DNA from 3 places in the Lactobacillus melliventris genome. Region 1 is predicted to be linked to each of the others. Evidence: predicted binding sites of a transcription regulator. Region 1 holds the regulator's gene; each other region holds the start of a gene.
The links. The regulator HrcA, encoded in region 1, represses chaperone genes, less so after heat shock. The targets are predictions, from matches to a motif close to TTAGCACTCNNNNNNNNNGAGTGCTAA.
Positions count from the first base shown of each region.

Region 1 (6,647 bases):
CGTGCTTATCAGGTTTTCCATTTTTTGCAAAAAGTTTCATATATTTATGAAATTCTTTTTTTGCCCATTGAGGTGCATCCGCCGATATAGTTATCCCGGTATCATTTTTATTCCAATATTTATAACCCTTAGGACATTCTAACATTGCAATTTTTCTTCTATTTTAATCAAAAAGATCTAATCAGTGAAGTTATGATAACGTAATTATCACTGCAATTTTTCTTTTAGCCTTTCAAAAAATCCTTTTTCTTGCGGCATTATTGACCCTCCACCTGCTTTGACAAAATCAACTAGAGCCTGTTTTTGCTTCTCATTAATTGATTTTGGAATTTGAACTTGAACGGTAGTAATCTGGTCACCATTACCGTTGCCACGCAAATACGGAACACCTTGTCCGTGGATGGTAAACTTCTTATTTGGTTGAGTACCTGCAGGAATTTTTAGCTTCTTTTCGCCGTGTACAGTTTTAACATTAATCTCATCGCCTAACGTTGCCTGGGCAAATGAAATTGGAACGGTCGTATAAATAGTTGTACCTTTACGCTCAAATTCCTTTGATGGTTTAATCCGATAATTGATGTACAAATCACCGTAAGGACCACCATTTTTACCAGCTTCGCCTTGACCTTCATAACGCAATTGCTGACCATTATCTATTCCAGCAGGAATATTAACTTCAATGGTATTCTTACCGTCAATTACGCCATTACCATGACAAGTTTGACATGGATGTTCAATAATTACACCTTTTCCATGGCATTTGTCACAAACAGCTTGCTGTCGTATCATACCTATCAGGGATTTTTGAGTAATAGTCATATAACCTGAGCCATTACATTTATCACAAATTATCGGATGTGTGCCTTTTTCAGCACCATTGCCCCCACAAGTTGGGCAGGTTTCACTCCTAGTATAGGAAACTTGTGTTTTCTTACCCGTAATTGCATCCATAAAATCAATAGACAACGTATAATCTAAGTCCTCACCGCGAGTTGGCGCCGTGGGATTTACATGTTGTTGATTGGCACCTGTGGCACCACCGAAGAAATCATTAAATATATCGCCAAAATCACCGAAGCCCCCAAAGTCACTGTATCCTTGACCAGCACCGCCAAAACCTCCTTGACCATTGACTCCAGCTGAACCAAATTGATCATATTGGGCTCTTTTTTGCTTGTCATGTAATACTTCATAGGCTTCGTTAACCTTTTTATATTTTTCCTCAGCACCAGGCTCATGGTTTAAATCGGGGTGATACTTCTTGGCAAGTTTGCGATAAGCAGAGGTAATTTCTTTGTCACTGGCATTGCGATCTACTCCCAGCACTTCATAATAATCTTCTTGTGCCATCTATAAGCTCCTTAACCTTACAAAAGAAAAGAACTACTTTTCCTGGCAGTTCTTTTCTAATTTATTCAATTATAAACCCTTTACTTATCTGGGTCTACCTTATGAAATTCACCTTCACCTGCAGAACCATTATTACCATCTTGTGAACCAGGATTTTGTGGTCCGGCTTGAGGTCCAGCTTGTCCTTGTGCACCTTGAGCTCCACCATTAGCTTGGTACAATTTGACTGCTAAGTCTTGTGCAACCTTGGATAATTCATCTTTCTTAGCTTTCATTTCATCCAAATTGTTGTCTTTTTGAGCTTTCTTTAAAGCATCAAGTGCATCTTGAACTTTCTTAGTATCATCATCAGAGACTTTGCCTTTGACATCTTTCAAGGTCTTTTCAGTGGAGAAGATTAATTGATCAACTTCATTACGTAAGTCGACTTCTTCTTTCTTCTTCTTATCCTCTTCCGCATGTTCTTCAGCTTCTTTTTGCATCTTCTTAATTTCTTCATCAGATAAGCCGGATGAACTCTTGATAGTAATCTTTTGTTCTTTACCAGTTCCCATATCCTTAGCAGAAACATTAACGATACCGTTCTTGTCAATATCAAAAGTAACTTGAATTTGTGGTACACCACGAGGGGCTGCAGGAATATCAGTTAATTCAAACCGTCCTAAAGTCTTATCATCGGCAGCCATTGGGCGTTCACCTTGCAAAACGTGCACGTCAACAGCTGGTTGATTATCAGCAGCAGTTGAGAAAATCTGGCTCTTTGAAGTTGGAATAGTTGTATTCTTTTCAATAAGTTTGGTAAATACACCACCCATTGTCTCAATACCAAGTGATAATGGGGTTACATCAAGTAAAACAACATCCTTAACGTCACCTGAAATGACACCACCTTGAATAGCAGCACCTAAAGCAACAGCTTCGTCTGGGTTAATTGAGTGATCAGGTTCTTTACCAGCCCACTTCTTAACTGCATCCTGTACAGCAGGAATTCGGGTAGAACCACCATTTAAAATGACTTTGTCAATGTCATTAACTGTTAAATCAGCGTCTTTTAAAGCATTATCAAATGGGATCTTAGTCTTTTCAACTAAGTCAGAAGTTAATTCATCGAATTTTGCCCGAGTTAAATCGGCTTCAAGGTGCAATGGGCCAGATTCACCTGCAGAGATAAATGGCAATGAAATATGGGTTGCTGAAACACCAGACAAATCTTTCTTCGCTTTTTCAGCAGCATCCTTTAATCTTTGCAAAGCCATCTTATCTTTTGAAAGGTCAACGCCATTTTCATCTTTAAAGTTCTTAATCAGCCAATCAATAATCTTATTATCAAAATCATCACCACCAAGGTGGGTATCACCATTAGTTGACAATACTTGAAAGACGCCATCACCTAACTGCAGTACGGAAACATCGAAAGTACCACCACCAAGGTCGTAAACTAAGACTTTTTCATCTTCTGCGTCCTTGTCCAAACCATATGCAAGTGAAGATGCAGTAGGTTCGTTAATGATTCGCTTAACATCAAGGCCAGCTATTTTACCAGCATCCTTGGTAGCTTGACGCTGAGCGTCATTAAAGTATGCAGGTACAGTAATAACAGCATCGGTTACTTTCTCGCCCAAATAATCTTCAGAGAATTTCTTGATATACTGCAAGATCATTGCTGAAATTTCCTGTGGTGTATAAGCTTTATCACCAATTTTGACCTTATAATCAGTTTCGCCCATGTGACGTTTAATAGAAGAAATAGTATTGGGATTGGTAATTGCTTGTCTTTTGGCAACTTCACCAACTTGGATTTCTCCATCTTTAAAGGCAACTACTGAAGGGGTAGTGCGATTTCCTTCTGGGTTAGTAATAATTTTGGGTTCTTTACCCTCCAAAACGGCAACTGCTGAGTTAGTAGTTCCGAGGTCAATTCCGATAACTTTTGACATTGATATGCTTCCTTTCAATTATTGTGCTACAACAACCATAGCCGGTCTTAAAGTACGATCCTTGTACAAGTATCCCTTTTGTAAAACTCGTACAACATGATCTTTTTGATCATCATTTTCAGCTGCAACGGTTTGAACAGCTTGGTGTAAATTGGGATCAAATTTGACACCTTCAGCTATAATTTCACTGATACCGTGATCTTTCATCGCTTTAACCAGTGAATCAAGTGTCATCTGGACACCTTTTTTAAGCTGTTTTGATGCTTCGTCATCGACTTTAGTAGCTAAAGCTCTTTCTAAATTATCCATCGCTGGCAAAACATCTTTAGCTAAGGATTGAGACTCATATTTGATAAGCTGCGCTCTTTCTTTATTGTAGCGATTTTGCATATTTTGCATCTCAGCTTGACTGCGCAAATACTTATCTTCCAGATCGTCTTTTTCTTTTTGCAATTGAGTCAAATTACGCTGCAATTTACTTTCCAAAGACTCTGGTTTCTTTTCTTCGTTAGCCTTAGTCTTAGAATTTTCTACTTCTGTCTTTGACTTTTTATGCTCATCTTTTTTTGGCTCTTTTTTTGAGTTTTTACTATTATTTTCTTCTTTACTCACGGCTAACCTCCTTTATTTGAATCTACCATAATAATCAAGTAATTTTTTAGATAGTTCGTTTCTGAAATACTCGAGTAATCCAATCACCTGAGAATACGGCATATTATCAGGGCCAAGTAAAGCAATTATGCCCTTTCCATGAGAGCCAACGCTGTACTCTGCCGTAAGCAGACTGTAATCCTTTAACAAATCATTTGATAATTCGGATCCTAAACTAACTCGAACCGGATACCTGTCGCTTTTCAAATTTTGCCTATTGTCCAAAATACTGGAAATCAAATCATTATGCTCAATCATTTCATAGAGCGATCTTAAGTTTGAAATATCGTCCAGAGAAATGTTGTTAAGCAGGTTAATCTGACCATCAACATAGGTTTGCTCACTGGCAGCATCGTTAATAACATCCTCGACCAAATTAATCAGTTCAGAGACATGAGCAACTTTAAGTTTATTGCCCAAAGTCTTTTTAAGATAGTCTGGAGTAACTTGATCTAAAGTTTTGCCCACCAGCTGATCGTTAATCATGCGCACAGCCTGTTCAATTTCATCACCATTAACATTATAAGGTAAAGTATAAACCTGGTCATGAACGTCACCGTCACTAGTTCCTAAGACAGCCATAATCTGTCTGTTAAACAATGGCACGATACGAAAACCAGTAATAGTTAATTCACTATTTTCAGGACCTTCCGCAAATGCTGTGTAATTGGTTAGATCCGATAAAATTTTGACAGCTGCCTGTACGATATCGTTAACCTGATGAAATGGTTGATCAAGCTGACTAATGATTCGCTTGTATACAGAAGATGAAATTTGTAAAGGTTCAACTAAATTGTCAAGATAGTAGCGGTAGCCTTCAGTTGAAGGCACGCGGCCACTAGACAAATGAGTTTTCTCAATCAAACCCTTATCTTCTAAAACAGCCATTTCGTTACGAATAGTAGCACTTGAAACCTTAATAGGCAGTTGATTCATAACAGTTTTGGACCCAACAGGATCATGTGTCTGCGTAAAATCATTGATAATTGTTTTTAAAATTAATTCTTGACGTTCGGTCAACATAAATATCGCCCTCACTTTTAGCACTCAATCTGATTAGGTGCTAACAATTTATATGATACTAGCTTTTAGCAGAATGTCAAGTTGAGTGCTAACTTTTTTCTTAAAAAACGTCAATCATTTTTTCAGTATCATTAATTAATTCATCGCAGCAAAATAATTTTTAATTTCAGCCTCGTCTTGACTCATTTGTTGTGTTAGCTCTTTTAAATTGGCAAATTTAATTTCACCACGGGTATACTTATACCATTTAATTACCATTTCCTCATCATAAGCTTCCTGATCAAAGCCAAATAAGTTTGACTCAATATAAAGCTTTTTCCCCTGATTGATAGTCACATTATAGCCTACACTTGTCATTGAGTCATACCACTTACCACAAATCTTGGTTTTAGTCGCATAAACGCCAATTTTAGGAACAGCCTTGTCTTCACTCCAAACCAAATTAGCTGTGGGAAAACCTAGTTTATGCCCATTGCGCAAACCGTGACCTACATAGCCTGACATAACATAGGGAAAGCCTAACAACTTAGCGGCTAATTCCATATTTCCGCTAGTAATCGCTTTTTTGATTTCCGTAGAACCAATTTTTTGACCATCATAAGACTGCTTAGGGACATTAATTATATTGAACCTTCCCTGAGCAAACTTAGGGAAATTTTTCATATTAGCCGTGTCTTTAGGGCCATATGTGTAGTCAAAGCCAGCAACTACAGTGTCAGCATGTAATTTTACTATAATATTATCAACAAATTCCTGTGCAGTTAGTTTACTAAAAGCTTCATTAAAGTGCATCACCAACAAATAGTCAACTTTAAGTTTCTGCATCTTGTATGCTTTTTCTGGAAGAGTATCAATGTATGTAACTTTTTTATTTTGATAAACTTCTTTTGGATGACGATCAAACGTCATTACTACTAGTGGTAAATGTCTTTGCTTTGCTTTTTCTTTTGCGATTTTGATTAATTCTTGATGTCCGCGATGAACCCCATCGAAGAAACCTAAAGCAAGAATTATATTTTGGGGAATTATGTTTTCCTTAAAAGGGTATGTTAAATGGATAATTTCCATAATAAGACCTTCATTCACCTATTCATTTTGTAAAAGCATTAAATAAGGGCGATAAATGGTACCATCTTTGCGATAGATTGCCTTAACTTTATTATTGTAACTTAATGCCACCTTTTTTGCATTCGTTTTCAAAGAAATAGCTGCACCATTTTTAACTTTAGACCATAATTTATCATCAAGATCCATTTGCACGTAATTTCTAAAAAAAGAATCAATTGGTTGAATAATTTGATCAATTAATTTAGGATCTTCGGTAATTTCAGAAAGTTTTACAGACTGACTAATATCAAAACCTGAACTAGATGTGCGGCGCAAACTTTTCATTACTGCTGGTATTTTCAGTTGGGTACCTAAATCATTTATTAAAGAACGAACGTAGGTTCCTTTACTACATTCAATTTCAAAGTCAAACATTTCTTGACCTTTTTCTTTATCAAAGATAGGTTCATTTACAAGATTATAAGCAAAAATTTTAACTTGCCTTTTAGGTCGTTCTACCTCAATGCCAGCTCGTGCATATTCATATAAATGCCTACCGTTAACCCTCACAGCAGAATAGATCGGCGGCACCTGTTCAATTTGTCCCACAAATTCTTGCATTGCATCTTTTATCTCAGT
Region 1 is NZ_JBHTMT010000001.1:217,502-224,148, reverse strand. Features, by position in the region: gene ACFQ32_RS01085 (hypothetical protein) at 1-145, opposite strand, end outside; gene dnaJ (molecular chaperone DnaJ) at 208-1,350, opposite strand; gene dnaK (molecular chaperone DnaK) at 1,431-3,287, opposite strand; gene grpE (nucleotide exchange factor GrpE) at 3,306-3,899, opposite strand; gene hrcA (heat-inducible transcriptional repressor HrcA) at 3,912-4,961, opposite strand; gene ribF (riboflavin biosynthesis protein RibF) at 5,097-6,029, opposite strand; gene truB (tRNA pseudouridine(55) synthase TruB) at 6,048-6,647, opposite strand, start outside.

Region 2 (6,647 bases), on a different contig from region 1:
GTCTTTTTATGTTACTTTTTTAATAAATATCTCAATCACAATATGGCAAAATTCCTAAAATAGATAACTTTCAGGTTTTTTACGACATTTCCTAAACCAAAAAAATAAGAGCTTTTCAGCTCTCATCTAAAAATATTTATTTTATTTAATATTCATGCTTACCAATAATTCAGCTCTTTGTGCAAGGTTTACATACAATTTATTATCACTAACTGATAAGCCTTCAATTTCACGACCGGTATCAAAAGAATAAGTATCTTTTAATTTGCCATCGCGGCCAATCTTAAAGATTAAGTCATTGAATGCCAAGTAAAAGTTTTTATTCTTGGTATCATAAGTAAAACCTTGAACAGGTGAATTATTGTTTACAAAGTTGCCATCAGTTTTACCGACTAATTTTGGATACCAATTATCTCCAGTACGAGTGAATTCCCAGTATTCATAACAATTATTTTCAGTGTCATGGTAAACAGTGTACATATCCTTATCCGATACTATTACACCATTTTGGAAATAGCGATTACTCTTGCCATCATCAATCCAAGTTTTAATTGTCCAAATCTTGTTAATTTGTAAATCACTCTTACGAATTTGAAGTAATTCTTCAGAGTCGTTAGTGTCATTTAATGTATTGTCATTATTTAACACATAAATATATTTATCACTTGCGCCCAATGCCTGACCATGGCCAATTGGAATATAGGGACTTACCTTGATATTTTTAACATAATTGTTAAACTTCTTTTGCGACATATCAAGTAAATGTTGCGCATCAAACGGGTCAGTTAAAGTATTCAGATCATAACCAACAATGTGACCAGATACCAAATTTGTGTGGCTTAAAAGACTGGTATAAGCCCAACCCTTAGAAACAGTAACGCCTTCTGGAATGTGACCAACACGGTTAATATTATCGTCTGATGGATCAGCTACACTTAATAAGACTGGTTGATATAACCGTGTCTTTAAGGTCAAATCACCACTAGTCAAAGTATGTTTATTGGTTTCAGGCGTGTATTCTGTAGGGCTAATATAATTTAATGATGAACCGTAATGAGTTTTCCAAGCCTGATAATCATTTGTACCAGGTTGCGCTGGGAAGGAGGCAACGGTATTCGCATCGACCACCCCTTCTTTTTTACTCTTTCTAACAGTTATTTTAACTGTAGCAGTTGCATCTCCATAAGTATATTTAACTTTATATGTCTTAGGAGTCCCGCAATTAATGCTATCTTTTGATACAGTTACTTGACTGTTGTCAATTACTGTACCCATGCTGTTAGTTATATAAGAAATAGCATCTCTGGTAGGGAAGTTGTAGAACTCATTGCGCACTAGAGATATAGTCTTAGGAACCGCAATTTGATTTCTGGCAAAGTAACGTTCATTAACATACCCTACTTGTCTGCCATTAACATAAATGCGCCAATAACGATACTTTTTAGTTTCAATCAACTGATCCGATTGAATATGACTATAACGAAAGTTAATGCCGTCAGCTACTTTGGTGCTAACTTTTCCGTTATTTACTTCTTTCCAGACCTTATAATTTTTGTTGCCCGCAACTTTGGTCATCATAGAAAAACCAGTAACAATTTGCTTAGGCTTAGGTTTTTTAGTATTGGTGTCGTCTGTCCCAGTTTGATCAGATTTACCTGTTTGATCATTAGTGGCATTATTATCATTATTTACATCAGTTGAGTTGCTTGATGACTTGTTGCTGTCATCTTGAACTGGCGGTTGAGCGCTATTCGAATCTGCCGCAACTGATGTAGTTGACAAGCCGGTACAAACTAGTAATCCGACAACCAATGTCAGTAAATATGGTAATTTTTTCTTATAAAGCTTCAAAATATATCCTCCAATATTTAGTTTACCTTTAAATTATATAATAAAACTCTCACTAAAAAGAATACAAAATTAATACACTTTCATTGACAGCAAGTAATGTAAGTGATTTAATTAGCACTGTACTTGATAGAGTGCTAATTATATTTAGGAGGTAGAAAGATGCTTGTACCTACAGTTATTGAACAAACTGCACGTGGCGAACGCGCATATGATATATATTCACGTTTATTGAAAGACAGAATCATCATGCTTAGCGGCGAAATTAACGATGATATGGCCAATTCAATTATTGCACAATTACTATTTCTTGATGCTCAAGACAACACCAAGGATATTTCACTTTACATTAATTCACCGGGTGGTGTGATTACTTCTGGTTTGGCAATCATGGATACCATGAACTTTATTAAATCAGATGTTTCAACTATTGCCATCGGCATGGCAGCTTCTATGGCTTCCATTTTACTGACTAGCGGAGCAAAAGGTAAACGTTTTGCATTACCTAACTCAACTGTTTTGATTCATCAACCTTTAGGTGGTGCACAGGGTCAGCAAACCGATATTCAAATTGCAGCCAATGAAATTTTAAAGAGCCGTGAAAAAATTAACCGGATCTTACATGAAACTACTGGTCAGCCTTTAGAAAAGATTCAAAAGGACACTGAACGGGACAATTACATGACCGCACAGCAAGCTAAAGACTATGGTTTAATCGATGAAATTATGGTTAATCAAAAGAAATAGTAACAATAAACTGCAATAAAAAAGAAACCCATCATTGATGAGTTTCTTTTTTATTGCTCTAAACTTGCAGCAATATCGTGAATTTTTTTAAAACGATGATTGACGCCAGATTTTGAAATCGGACCATCCGGCACCTGTTGCGCTATTTCTTTTAAAGACAATTCAGGCTCTTCAAGTCGCAATCGTGCTAATCCCTGCAATTTTTCAGGAATGTTTTCTAGCCCAATTTTACGTTCAATCAACTCAATATCTTCAACCTGCTTGGCTGCTGCATTAGCCGTCTTTTTTAAATTAGCTGTATCACAATTGACCAACCTGTTAACAGAATTACGCATATCCCGCATAATGCGCAAATCTTCAAAAGACAACATTGCACTTAATGCTCCGACAATATGTAAAAAGTCACCAATTTTTTCGGCTTCTTTTAAATAAACAATATAGCCACGCCTTCTTGGTGTACTTTTAGCATTCAGATTAAAGCGGTCATTCATAATATGAAGCAAATCGTCATTATGGTCTTTATAAATAGAATAAATTTCCAAATGATACCGACTCGTATTAGGATTATTCACACTGCCGCTGGCTAAAAAAGCACCACGCAAATATGACATCGACCCTTCCCGTGAATTCATTATTCTTTTAGGAATGCTAGTAATTAAATTCAAGCTTGGGGTCAAAATTTCCAAATTATTCAGTATTTCTTTCACGTGATTTTGTAATCTCACCAAATACTGATTATTTTTTTTAAGCTTCATTTTGCGAGAGACTATCAGTTGTGGTTCAACCTTATATGCAGTTTTTATCAATGAAAAAATACGTCTAGCTATGGCAGGATTTTCAGTAGTGATATCAAGACTAAATTTATGCTCATGAAAATTCAAAACGCCATTCATACGCAGGAAAGCAGCCAATTCTGCTTTGGCATGTTCTTGGTGAATAGGCAGCGAAGTCAACTCTTTTTTTACGTTACTAGCATAGCTGGCCATTATTTGTTATTCCTTCCTGCGAGCCATTGCGGCAAATGCCAGGTTGATGATCTCTTTTGCTACCTTCTTACCGTCATGAAAAACCAATCCGCTACGCTGGTCAATAAAATCATCGGTAATCACCCGACAGCCCTGCTCGCGCAGTCCGTTAAAGTCTCTTTTTACCGGCTCAATATACGCATCGTAATCACTAGGATTAAACTTAGACATGTCAATTTTGGCACCATTAACTAAAGCAGTATTAATATAATGACCACCAAGATGTGCGTTAATTACTTTAACGTGATCACAGTCTGAAAAATGATCGGTTTCGCCAAGCTGCGTCATAATATTGCAAATATATATTACTTCTGCACTAGTTTTCCTAACAGCTTCGCCTAAATTAGGTATCATCAGGTTAGGTAAGATTGAAGTAAACAAGCTTCCGGGTCCTAACACTACTGCATCAGCATTTTTAATAGCATTTAGCACTTTAGACACGGCTTTTGGTTCAGAATTTGAGTTTGTATTGGTAACCCAAACTCGTTTTATCCTCTTATCCTTATCAGTGATTTCCTTTTCTCCTGCTTGAATGGTCCCATCAACAAACTCAGCATTAAGTGTTAAGGGCTCGTTAGAGGCAGGATACACGTGTCCATCTACGTGCATCATTTTAGACAAAGACTGGACAGCATCAAAAATATTGCCATGCATCTCATTCAAAGCAGCAATGATTAAGTTTCCGATAGCATGCCCTGAAAAAAATGAATCGGAGGAATCAAACCGATATTGAAAAATATCTTTTTCTTCCTGTGAAATTCCACTTAAAGAAACCAGCACATTGCGAATATCACCTGGTGGAACGACATTGATAAAGTTGCGAATTGATCCTGAAGAACCACCATCATCTGATACCGTCACAATGGCGGTTATTTCAGCTTCCTGTTCTTTAAGCGCATTCAAAACAACTGGCAACCCAGTTCCACCACCAATGACCACAATCTGTGGTCTTCTACTTCTAGTTACACGAATCACTTTTTCAGCATATGTCATGAAAATCACCTTTTTCTAGTGTAACGACTAATTTCGCGGTGCGTAATATCAACTGTATAGTCTTCAGCCAAGTCCTGTGCCAATTGCTGTGCAATTGCAACGCTGCGATGCTGGCCACCCGTACACCCAATTGCAATAGTTAATTTGCTTTTGCCTTCATTAATATACCCCGGCAAAGCAACTTTTAATAAGTCTAAAAATTTTTGATAAAAAGTTTGGGTTTGTTTTTTATCCATTACATAATTAAAAACCCGTTTATCGAGTCCCGTAAATGGCCTTAATTCAGGTATATAAAATGGGTTAGGCAAAAACCTGACATCCATCACAATATCTGCATCAATTGGCATACCGTATTTGAAGCCGAAAGATAATACTTCAATGGAAAATGGCTGTTTATGCTGTTTACTAAATCTATTAATCAGCTCCTGCTTTAGTTCCTTAGGTGACAAATTAGAGGTATCTATAATGTCATTAGCTCGATTCTTTATACCTGTTAAAATTCGTCTTTCTTCTAAAATACCGTCAAGCAGACGACCATTGCTTGCCAATGGTGGCACACGCCTTGTCTCTTTGTAACGGGCTACTAAAGTGTTATCGGAAGCATCCAGAAATACAATTCTAGTTTGAGCGTTGCCATTATCTTCAAGCGAATTGATCTCATTATCTAAGTCTTTATAAAACCGTCTAACTCGTAAATCAATTACCACTGCTACTTTAGTAAAATCATCCGACCTGACAATTAATTCCCAAAAACTAGGTAAAAGCGATGGAGGCAAATTATCAACTATAAAATAGCCCATATCTTCCAAAGCATGAGAAGCCACGGTTTTGCCCGCACCACTCATTCCTGTAATAATCAGTAGTTGCTTTTTGTGCTCAGCCATTTTCAAACTACCCCCCTATTAATAAAATTATACCATACCAGGTTTTTCCTAACTTTTTTGAGTAAAAAAAAAGTTCTAATGAACTTTTTATTTATTAGCGATTAACAAAAGCTGCAATAATTTGATTAATTCCAAAAATTAATAACCAGAATGACACTAACCAAATTAGTGTTAAAGCAGACAATGCCGGATTAAACATCAGGCTGATTGCTATCAATAATCCTAGTATATTTAATATTAGGTTTAGCCAAAAGAAGAAATTAGAAATTCTTCTCATCTGCCATGAAAAAATTATACCGGTAATCGAATCAAATAAGAACCAAAAAGCAAAAAGGTAGGCAATTGTTAATCCAGCAGCGTCGTATGAGTAAAGAAACAAAATTCCAACGATAATGTCCAATACTCCTGAAACAATTGACCACCAGCTAGAAGGGATAAAATACCGAAAACGGCTGTAAAATACCAGCCAAACAAATCCCTGGACAATAGAGACAATAGCAAACAGCAAGACAAATGCGTGTAGTGCTTTACCAGGGTGCCGCAATAGAAATAACCCGGCAATTACCATTAAAATACCAGAAATAAATGCGGCCCAATTAAAACCACGATTTTGTCCGTAACTAGAAAAATTATCCATTTTTATTCCTCCTTGCGCTATATTTTACACTTTATCACAAACAATTAATACTATTTAATTACTTTTTGCACTAGCCTTTTTTGTTAGTGACGTGTCACGCATAAGAACCGGCTTTAAATACTGACCGGTATAACTTTCCTTAACCTGTGCTACCTGCTCTGGTGTGCCAGTGGCAACTATTTGGCCACCACCTTCTCCTCCTTCAGGACCTAGGTCAATTAACCAATCAGCATTTTTAATCACATCCAAATTGTGTTCGATTATCAAAACTGTATTACCTTGATCAACGAGTCTTTGCAGCACTTCCAGTAAACGCTTGATATCATCTGTATGCAAACCAGTTGTCGGCTCATCTAAAATGTAAAAGTTCTTACCTGTTGATAACTTCTGCAACTCCGCAGCAAGCTTCATCCTTTGCGCTTCACCACCGGATAAGGTAGTAGCAGACTGACCTAGTTTGACATAACCTAAACCGACATCCACAATTGTTTGTAATTTGCGCGCAATTTTAGG
Region 2 is NZ_JBHTMT010000003.1:81,537-88,183, forward strand. Features, by position in the region: gene ACFQ32_RS04355 (SH3-like domain-containing protein) at 142-1,851, opposite strand; gene clpP (ATP-dependent Clp endopeptidase proteolytic subunit ClpP) at 2,011-2,595, shown strand; gene whiA (DNA-binding protein WhiA) at 2,646-3,581, opposite strand; gene ACFQ32_RS04370 (gluconeogenesis factor YvcK family protein) at 3,588-4,613, opposite strand; gene rapZ (RNase adapter RapZ) at 4,619-5,497, opposite strand; gene ACFQ32_RS04380 (HdeD family acid-resistance protein) at 5,592-6,134, opposite strand; gene uvrA (excinuclease ABC subunit UvrA) at 6,189-6,647, opposite strand, start outside.
Region 2: the regulator HrcA is predicted to act here: its motif matches at 1,963-1,989, upstream of clpP (ATP-dependent Clp endopeptidase proteolytic subunit ClpP).

Region 3 (6,647 bases), on a different contig from region 1:
TACCAGGTGGTACGATTACTGATCCTGATTCTATTATTTTTCTTTTTGAAGAATATAGATCTATGAAAACAATCAAGATTACAGGTCCATTAAAAATTATTGGTAATGCTAGTTATCTTTTTTATGGGCTTATTAATCTAACTGAAATTGAGGGTCTAGATAAAGTTGATACTGCTGAAGTGACTGATATGACCTATATGTTTTCAAATTGTCACAGCTTAGCCAATATAGACGTAAGTAATTTTGATACCTCTAAAGTTACCTCTATGTATTTTATGTTTGGTGCCAATAACGTTTTAACCAATCTAGACGTAAGTAATTTTGATACCTCTAAAGTTACTAGTATGAAAGATATGTTTAGGTGGTGCCCAAGCTTAAGAACTCTAAATATCAGTAGTTTCCAAATGGCTCAGGTGACTGATAAAAGTGAAATGTTAAATAGTTTACCTAATTTGTCTACTTTAGTTCTGGGGCCTAATAATTATATACAGGGAACTGGACTTGATACAACCGGCACTTGGTTGAATGTAGGCAATGGCACAGTTGATAAACCTCAGGGAAATAAGAGCTGGACTTCTAGTCAATTAATGGATAACTATTCCGGGAGCAGAGACCAAGATACGTATGTCAGGTTAGGTGAAGCAGTTACAGTCCACTACCGTGATGAAGCTGGTGCAACACTGGCTCCAGATCAAATTTTAAGTGGAAGAATCGGTGAGTCTTATAGCAGTGAACCCCAAGATATTGCTGGCTATGTGTTAAAAACTACTCCTGAAAATGCTAAAGGAACATATACAGATAAAGTTCAGGAAGTCACTTATGTTTACACTAAAAATGCCCCGGTTAACCCTGGCGGTACTGCTGGCAGGCAACCAATTGTGGGTGGCTCAGTTACGGTTCACTATCAAGATGAAACCGGCAAGCAGCTTGCACCTGATCAGATTTTAACCGGTAATGTTGGTGAAGGTTACCTTACGCAAGAAGTAGCTTTGGCTGGCTATAAGCTGACCCAAAGACCAGCTAATGCGACTGGCTTTTATACCGCCAATCCGCAAAGTGTCACCTATATTTACACTAAAAATGTCACAGGACAAGCTGCAGTCAGGAGAACTGTTTTTCATAATTCCTACCTGTACGACCAAAATGGCGGGCGTAAAACGGGCAAATACCTGATGGGCAAGACCATTTGGACCTATGGCACTAGAGTTATTCAGGGCAAGAAGTATTACGATTTAGGTCAGGACAGTTATGTTAAGGCTACTAATGTTTCCGGCGTTAAACGCAAGCTAAGACGCAACAGCTATATTTACAGTAAAACGGCTAAAAAGCTGAGGCGCCTGCAGCGAAAAGCTTTAAAGAAGGGGCAAAAAGTAAGAACTTATGGCGCAGCCGTTAAGATCCACCGGAAGCTATACTATATCGTAGGGAAAAACCAATACGTCAAAAAGAGTAACTTTTAATAAATATTACAAGTAAAAAATAAGAGTTAGGGAAATTTCCTAACTCTTATTTGTTTAAGTCATAATTATTAAGATAATGCCATTTAGCACCGCTAAATAAATTGGCATCCATAAAGTTTGAGTATAAAGGTAAGACCAAGCAAAAAGTCCACCGAGTACAACGTTAATTACTAATAGGAACAGTGAATTTTGCCAATTAAGTAAGCCAAACAAGATACCAGAAGTAAGTATGCCCAGAATTGCTGTTAAGACAGTGTTGCTTCTAAATGCATAATTAAATAAAAACCCTGTAATTAAAAATTCTTGCAGGATTGGCAAAACTATCCCTATTGCAGCTAGTAAAAACCAGTAGGTTAAACTTGCTTCATGGTGCAAATAAGCAATTTGAAAATTATATAATTTTAATCTGCCGTAGGATTGGAGCCAGGAAACACTAATACGTAAAGCCGTTACCACAGCAGTCAAACCAATTATTAAGCCAAAATTGTTCAGCCAGGAGCCCCCAAAACTACGGTCAAAAAAGCGCTGTTCTCTATTAAAACGATAAACAAAAAACAATGAAACCATCAGCGAGATAGTTGCAAATAAGATTAAATCCCAAATATGAATCGGTGAATTAGCAGTAACTAGCTTAATCACGCCGACAACCATCAAATAACTAATAAAATAAACAAAATAGCGTATGATGTTGCCTTGCCTCGATGCTGGTGTATTCACAAAAATTACCTCTATACTATTATGTACCTTACAAGTTCCATATTATAGCAAAAAAAGCAACCTATATAAAATATCAAGAAAACTTTTCTCAATCGACACTGATATTGTTGATATCTTCTAGCGCAATTTTTTGGCCAGCAACAATAATACCATCATCACTATAGCCACTGACAAAACCAACTATATCTGCGGGCAGCTGATCATCGCTGTTCATGACCTTAACTTGCAGGTGAACCATGCGGTGATTACCATATGCTTTAAGTAATTGTAAGCTAATTTCTTCTATACTCATAGTTTCTTTTGCCGAATGCTGCACACTGCGCTTTTGCTTATCTTTGTTAATTGCCATTGTATGATCGCTTAAAAAGAAGCCTTGCCACTTTTTCATTTTGCGATCTTGATAGTTTTTAAAAAAATCTGTGACAATTTTATCAAAATCATTCATATGCATTGCCGCCATTATGCCCGCCAACTAAACTGCTACGCCTGATTGCTGTTGCACCTTTAGCCAAACTCGATGCCTTGACCAAACTGGTAAAGCCATATTTCTTTCTGATTCTATCAATAGTTATGTTTATAGTACGTTTTTTTATCTGCTCAGAAGCTGGAACAAAGAAGGTTAATTGCTGGCAGGTATCCGGCTCTAAACGACTGCAGTTAACCCCTAAAGCACGGACTGTTTCGCCATGCCAATTTTTACGAAAAAGTGCCAGTACTTCTTGCACTAACAAGTCATTATCATTGGTCGGACAAATTTTTTGCTGCACATTAAAGCCCTTGCGCCTGCCATCTTGTTCATACCTGGAAAAGCCGACAAATAAACTAATGCAGCCAGCTTGCAAGCGATGCGCCCGTATTCTGGCGCCTACCTGCTCACCAATTTCACGCAAGACTATCTCAATCTCCCGCTGATCTGTGTAGTCACGGTTTAAAATCTGAGAATTACCGTAATTTTTCATTATGGGAAAATATTTTTCACTAATAATGCTGCGATCCACTCCCCAGCTAATTGCAAATAGCTGCTCACCAATTACGCCAAACTCTTTTTTTAAAATTGCTGGATCAGTGTGTGCTAATTCATACATATTATTAATGTGTAATCGGCGCAAACGGGCAGCTATTCTTTTGCCAATCCCCCAAACATCTTCCAGATCTTTAATTTGCCAAATAGTATCAGGTACATCAATATAATGCCAATAATCAATCATTGAACAACGGTGTTTAGCAGAAATATCCATGGCTAATTTGGCTAGCAATGGATTTTCTCCTATTCCGCAAGTAGTGTAAAGTCCAATTTTTGATTTGATTTCTACCTGAATTTTGCGTGCTACCAGATACGGATCGTTGCCAAACAAACGCCATGACTTAGTCATATCAATCATGCTTTCATCAATAGAATAGACATGGATATCCTCATCAGCAGCATACTTTTGAAAAATTGCCAATACTTGCATGCTGCGCTTGATGTATAAGTTCATATGAGGTTCTACTAAAATCAAATCCGGCGCTTCTTTTTTGGTGGGTAAATCACGTACTCTCATGACGTTAGTCAACCCATATTTCTTTTTCGCTAATGGTGAAGCCGCCATAATTAGCCCCGAGCCGTAATTTGTATGCGGCTGATGCGAAACTACTGCCAACACAGCTTTCATTGGGTTTAGACCTAATTGAAGTGCCTCACAACTAGCAAAGAATGATTTGTTATCAATCATAAAAATTAACCGGTGTGGTTCATAACGGTAATCATACATTGCTTTCACTTCCTATTGCAAACTTACGTTCGCTAAAATAAATTATACAAACGCAAGTTCGAATAATCAAGCAAAAATTTATTCGATTTTTGCAATAGTAACTTGATACTCACCGGCAGGTGCTGTAACACTTACAGTTTGACCAACTTCTTTTTTCATGATTGCTTGACCCAGTGGTGAGTCAAACGCAACTTTTCCTGCTTCAATATCAGCTTCCATGCGACCAACAACCTGGTATGTTTCAGTCTCCGGATCGTCAGCAAACTTTAGTGTGACCGTCTTGCCTAAATCTACTTTGCCATCGGCCTTCTTTTCAATAATTTCGGCATATTTCAACTGCTTTTCCAGATAACGCAGACGACTTTGAAGATGACCTAAATCACGCTTGGCCTCCGTATATTCGGTATTTTCCGACAAGTCACCTAAAGAGCGGGCTTCCTGTAAAATTTTAATTCTTCTGGGCCTATCCTTTTTTAAACCGGCTATTTCATCTTTAATTTTTTGGTAACCCTTGGGCGTCATTTTTTGATAATAAACCAAAATATTCTCTCCTAATTATGTTCTTAAAAATATTATCCACAAGCTATAAATACCAATTTCAAGGTATCTAAGCTAATTATTTAGCACTCAAAAAATAATAGTGCTAATTATTTCCTTTTTATGAATCTGCATACTATAATAATAATTGTAAGGAAGAAATGAAAGTCTTCTGATACAAATATATAAATTTCGAAAGGAAGTTTTTTACTATGGCAAATGATATGATGAATCGGCACAATGACCTATTTGATGCGATGAACGATTGGTTTGATCTTCCGAGAAAATTTTTTGACGATAATGAAGTAGCAAAATTAATGCAATCAGATGTTGTTGAAAACGACAAAGAATATGTGATCAAAGTTGATATGCCCGGAATGGACAAGGACAAAATTCACCTAAATTATAATAATGGTATTTTGAGCGTATCCGGCTCAAGAAAATCATTTAAGGATATGTCTAAGGATAACAGTATTATCCACCGTGAAAGAAGCGAAGGCCACATTTCACGCAGCTTCAGATTACCAAATGTAGTTGCAAGTGATATTCACGCAAAGTATGATAACGGCGTATTGACTATTACCTTGCCAAAGCAGCAAGCTGGTGCAAATGATAATTCAATTCAAATTGATTAACCATTACCATCTTGCATAAATTTTAAATAAGTTACCAATACAATTCTCTAAAGCGAGTTCAGCTATTGAACTCGCTTTTATTTTAGCTTAAAATATATAGTAATTTAAAAATAGATTAAAAAAGGAGAATTTATTTTATGGCTCATAAATTAACTGTCCAAGAGTTGGAAGAATTTGCCGCAAACTTTAATGAAAAACCACAAAATCAAGTTGTTGCCCGAGCAGCTCAAAAAAGTGGTGTTTTAACAGCTGCTTACAATGAACGCGTTCAAGGTGAATTGACCCGTGTATTTTCAACCGAGCTTGACACAGAAAATGTTACTAATCAACGTCAATCAGGTCGCTGCTGGGAATTTGCCACTTTAAACATTTTACGCCACAATTTTGGTAAAAAATATCACTGCAAGAATTTTACTTTCTCACAAAGCTACAACTTCTTCTGGGATAAAATTGAACGGGCAAATATTTTTTATGACAATATCTTAGACACAGCAGACGAACCACTCGATTCACGTACTGTTAAAGCCCACCTAGATGGTGCAGGCGAAGATGGTGGCCAATTCCACATGGGCGCTGCTTTAATTGAAAAATATGGTGTCGTTCCTTCTTATGCAATGCCTGAAAGTTTTAATACCAATAATACTAACGGCTTCGCCAAAGCTTTGGGTGATAAGCTGAAGAAGGATGCTCTGGTCTTGCGTAAATTAAAGCAGGCCGGTAAAGACGATGAGATCGAAAAAGCCCGCAAGCACTTCTTAAGTGAAGTTTACCAGATGACTGCAATCGCAGTCGGTGAACCACCTAAGAAATTTGATTTGGAATATCGTGATGACGATAAGAAATACCACTTGGATAAAGATTTAACTCCACTGGAATTTTTGCATAAATACATGGGTGACGTTGACTTCAACGACTATGTCGTATTGTCTAATGCTCCAGACCATGAATATGATAAATTATATGGCTTACCTTTTGAAGATAACGTTGAGGGGTCATACCGCATCAAATTCTTAAACGTGCCAATGGAGTATTTGGAAACTGCAGCTGTTAACCAGTTAAAAGACGGCGAAGCAGTCTGGTTTGGCAATGATGTTGGTGAACAAAGTGACCGCAAGAAGGGCTACCTTGACAGTGATTTGTATCAACTAAGCGAACTCTTTGGCGTAGACCTTAAGATGTCCAAGGCTGATCGTTTGCGCACTGGTGCAGGCGCTTCTACTCACGCAATGACTTTAGTTGGTGTAGATGAAGACGGTGGACATGTTCGCCAATGGAAGGTTGAAAACTCCTGGGGCGAAAAGAATGGCGACAAAGGATTCTTTGTTATGAACAACGACTGGTTTAAAGATTATGTTTACGAAGTTGTTGTCCACAAGAAGTACCTGACACCAGAGCAAGTAGCTATCGCAGAAGGTCCAATTACTGATTTGCCAGCTTGGGATTCACTCGCTTAAATTAATTTATACCTAATAAAAAAGACGAAATTCACAATAGAATTTCGTCTTTTTGTCTATTTAAAAACAATTATGTAATAAAATTGACTGCTT
Region 3 is NZ_JBHTMT010000004.1:74,120-80,766, forward strand. Features, by position in the region: gene ACFQ32_RS05550 (MucBP domain-containing protein) at 1-1,460, shown strand, start outside; gene ACFQ32_RS05555 (CPBP family intramembrane glutamic endopeptidase) at 1,515-2,177, opposite strand; gene ACFQ32_RS05560 (hypothetical protein) at 2,266-2,622, opposite strand; gene ACFQ32_RS05565 (Y-family DNA polymerase) at 2,615-3,928, opposite strand; gene greA (transcription elongation factor GreA) at 4,007-4,468, opposite strand; gene ACFQ32_RS05575 (Hsp20/alpha crystallin family protein) at 4,678-5,100, shown strand; gene ACFQ32_RS05580 (C1 family peptidase) at 5,238-6,554, shown strand.
Region 3: the regulator HrcA is predicted to act here: its motif matches at 4,549-4,575, upstream of ACFQ32_RS05575 (Hsp20/alpha crystallin family protein).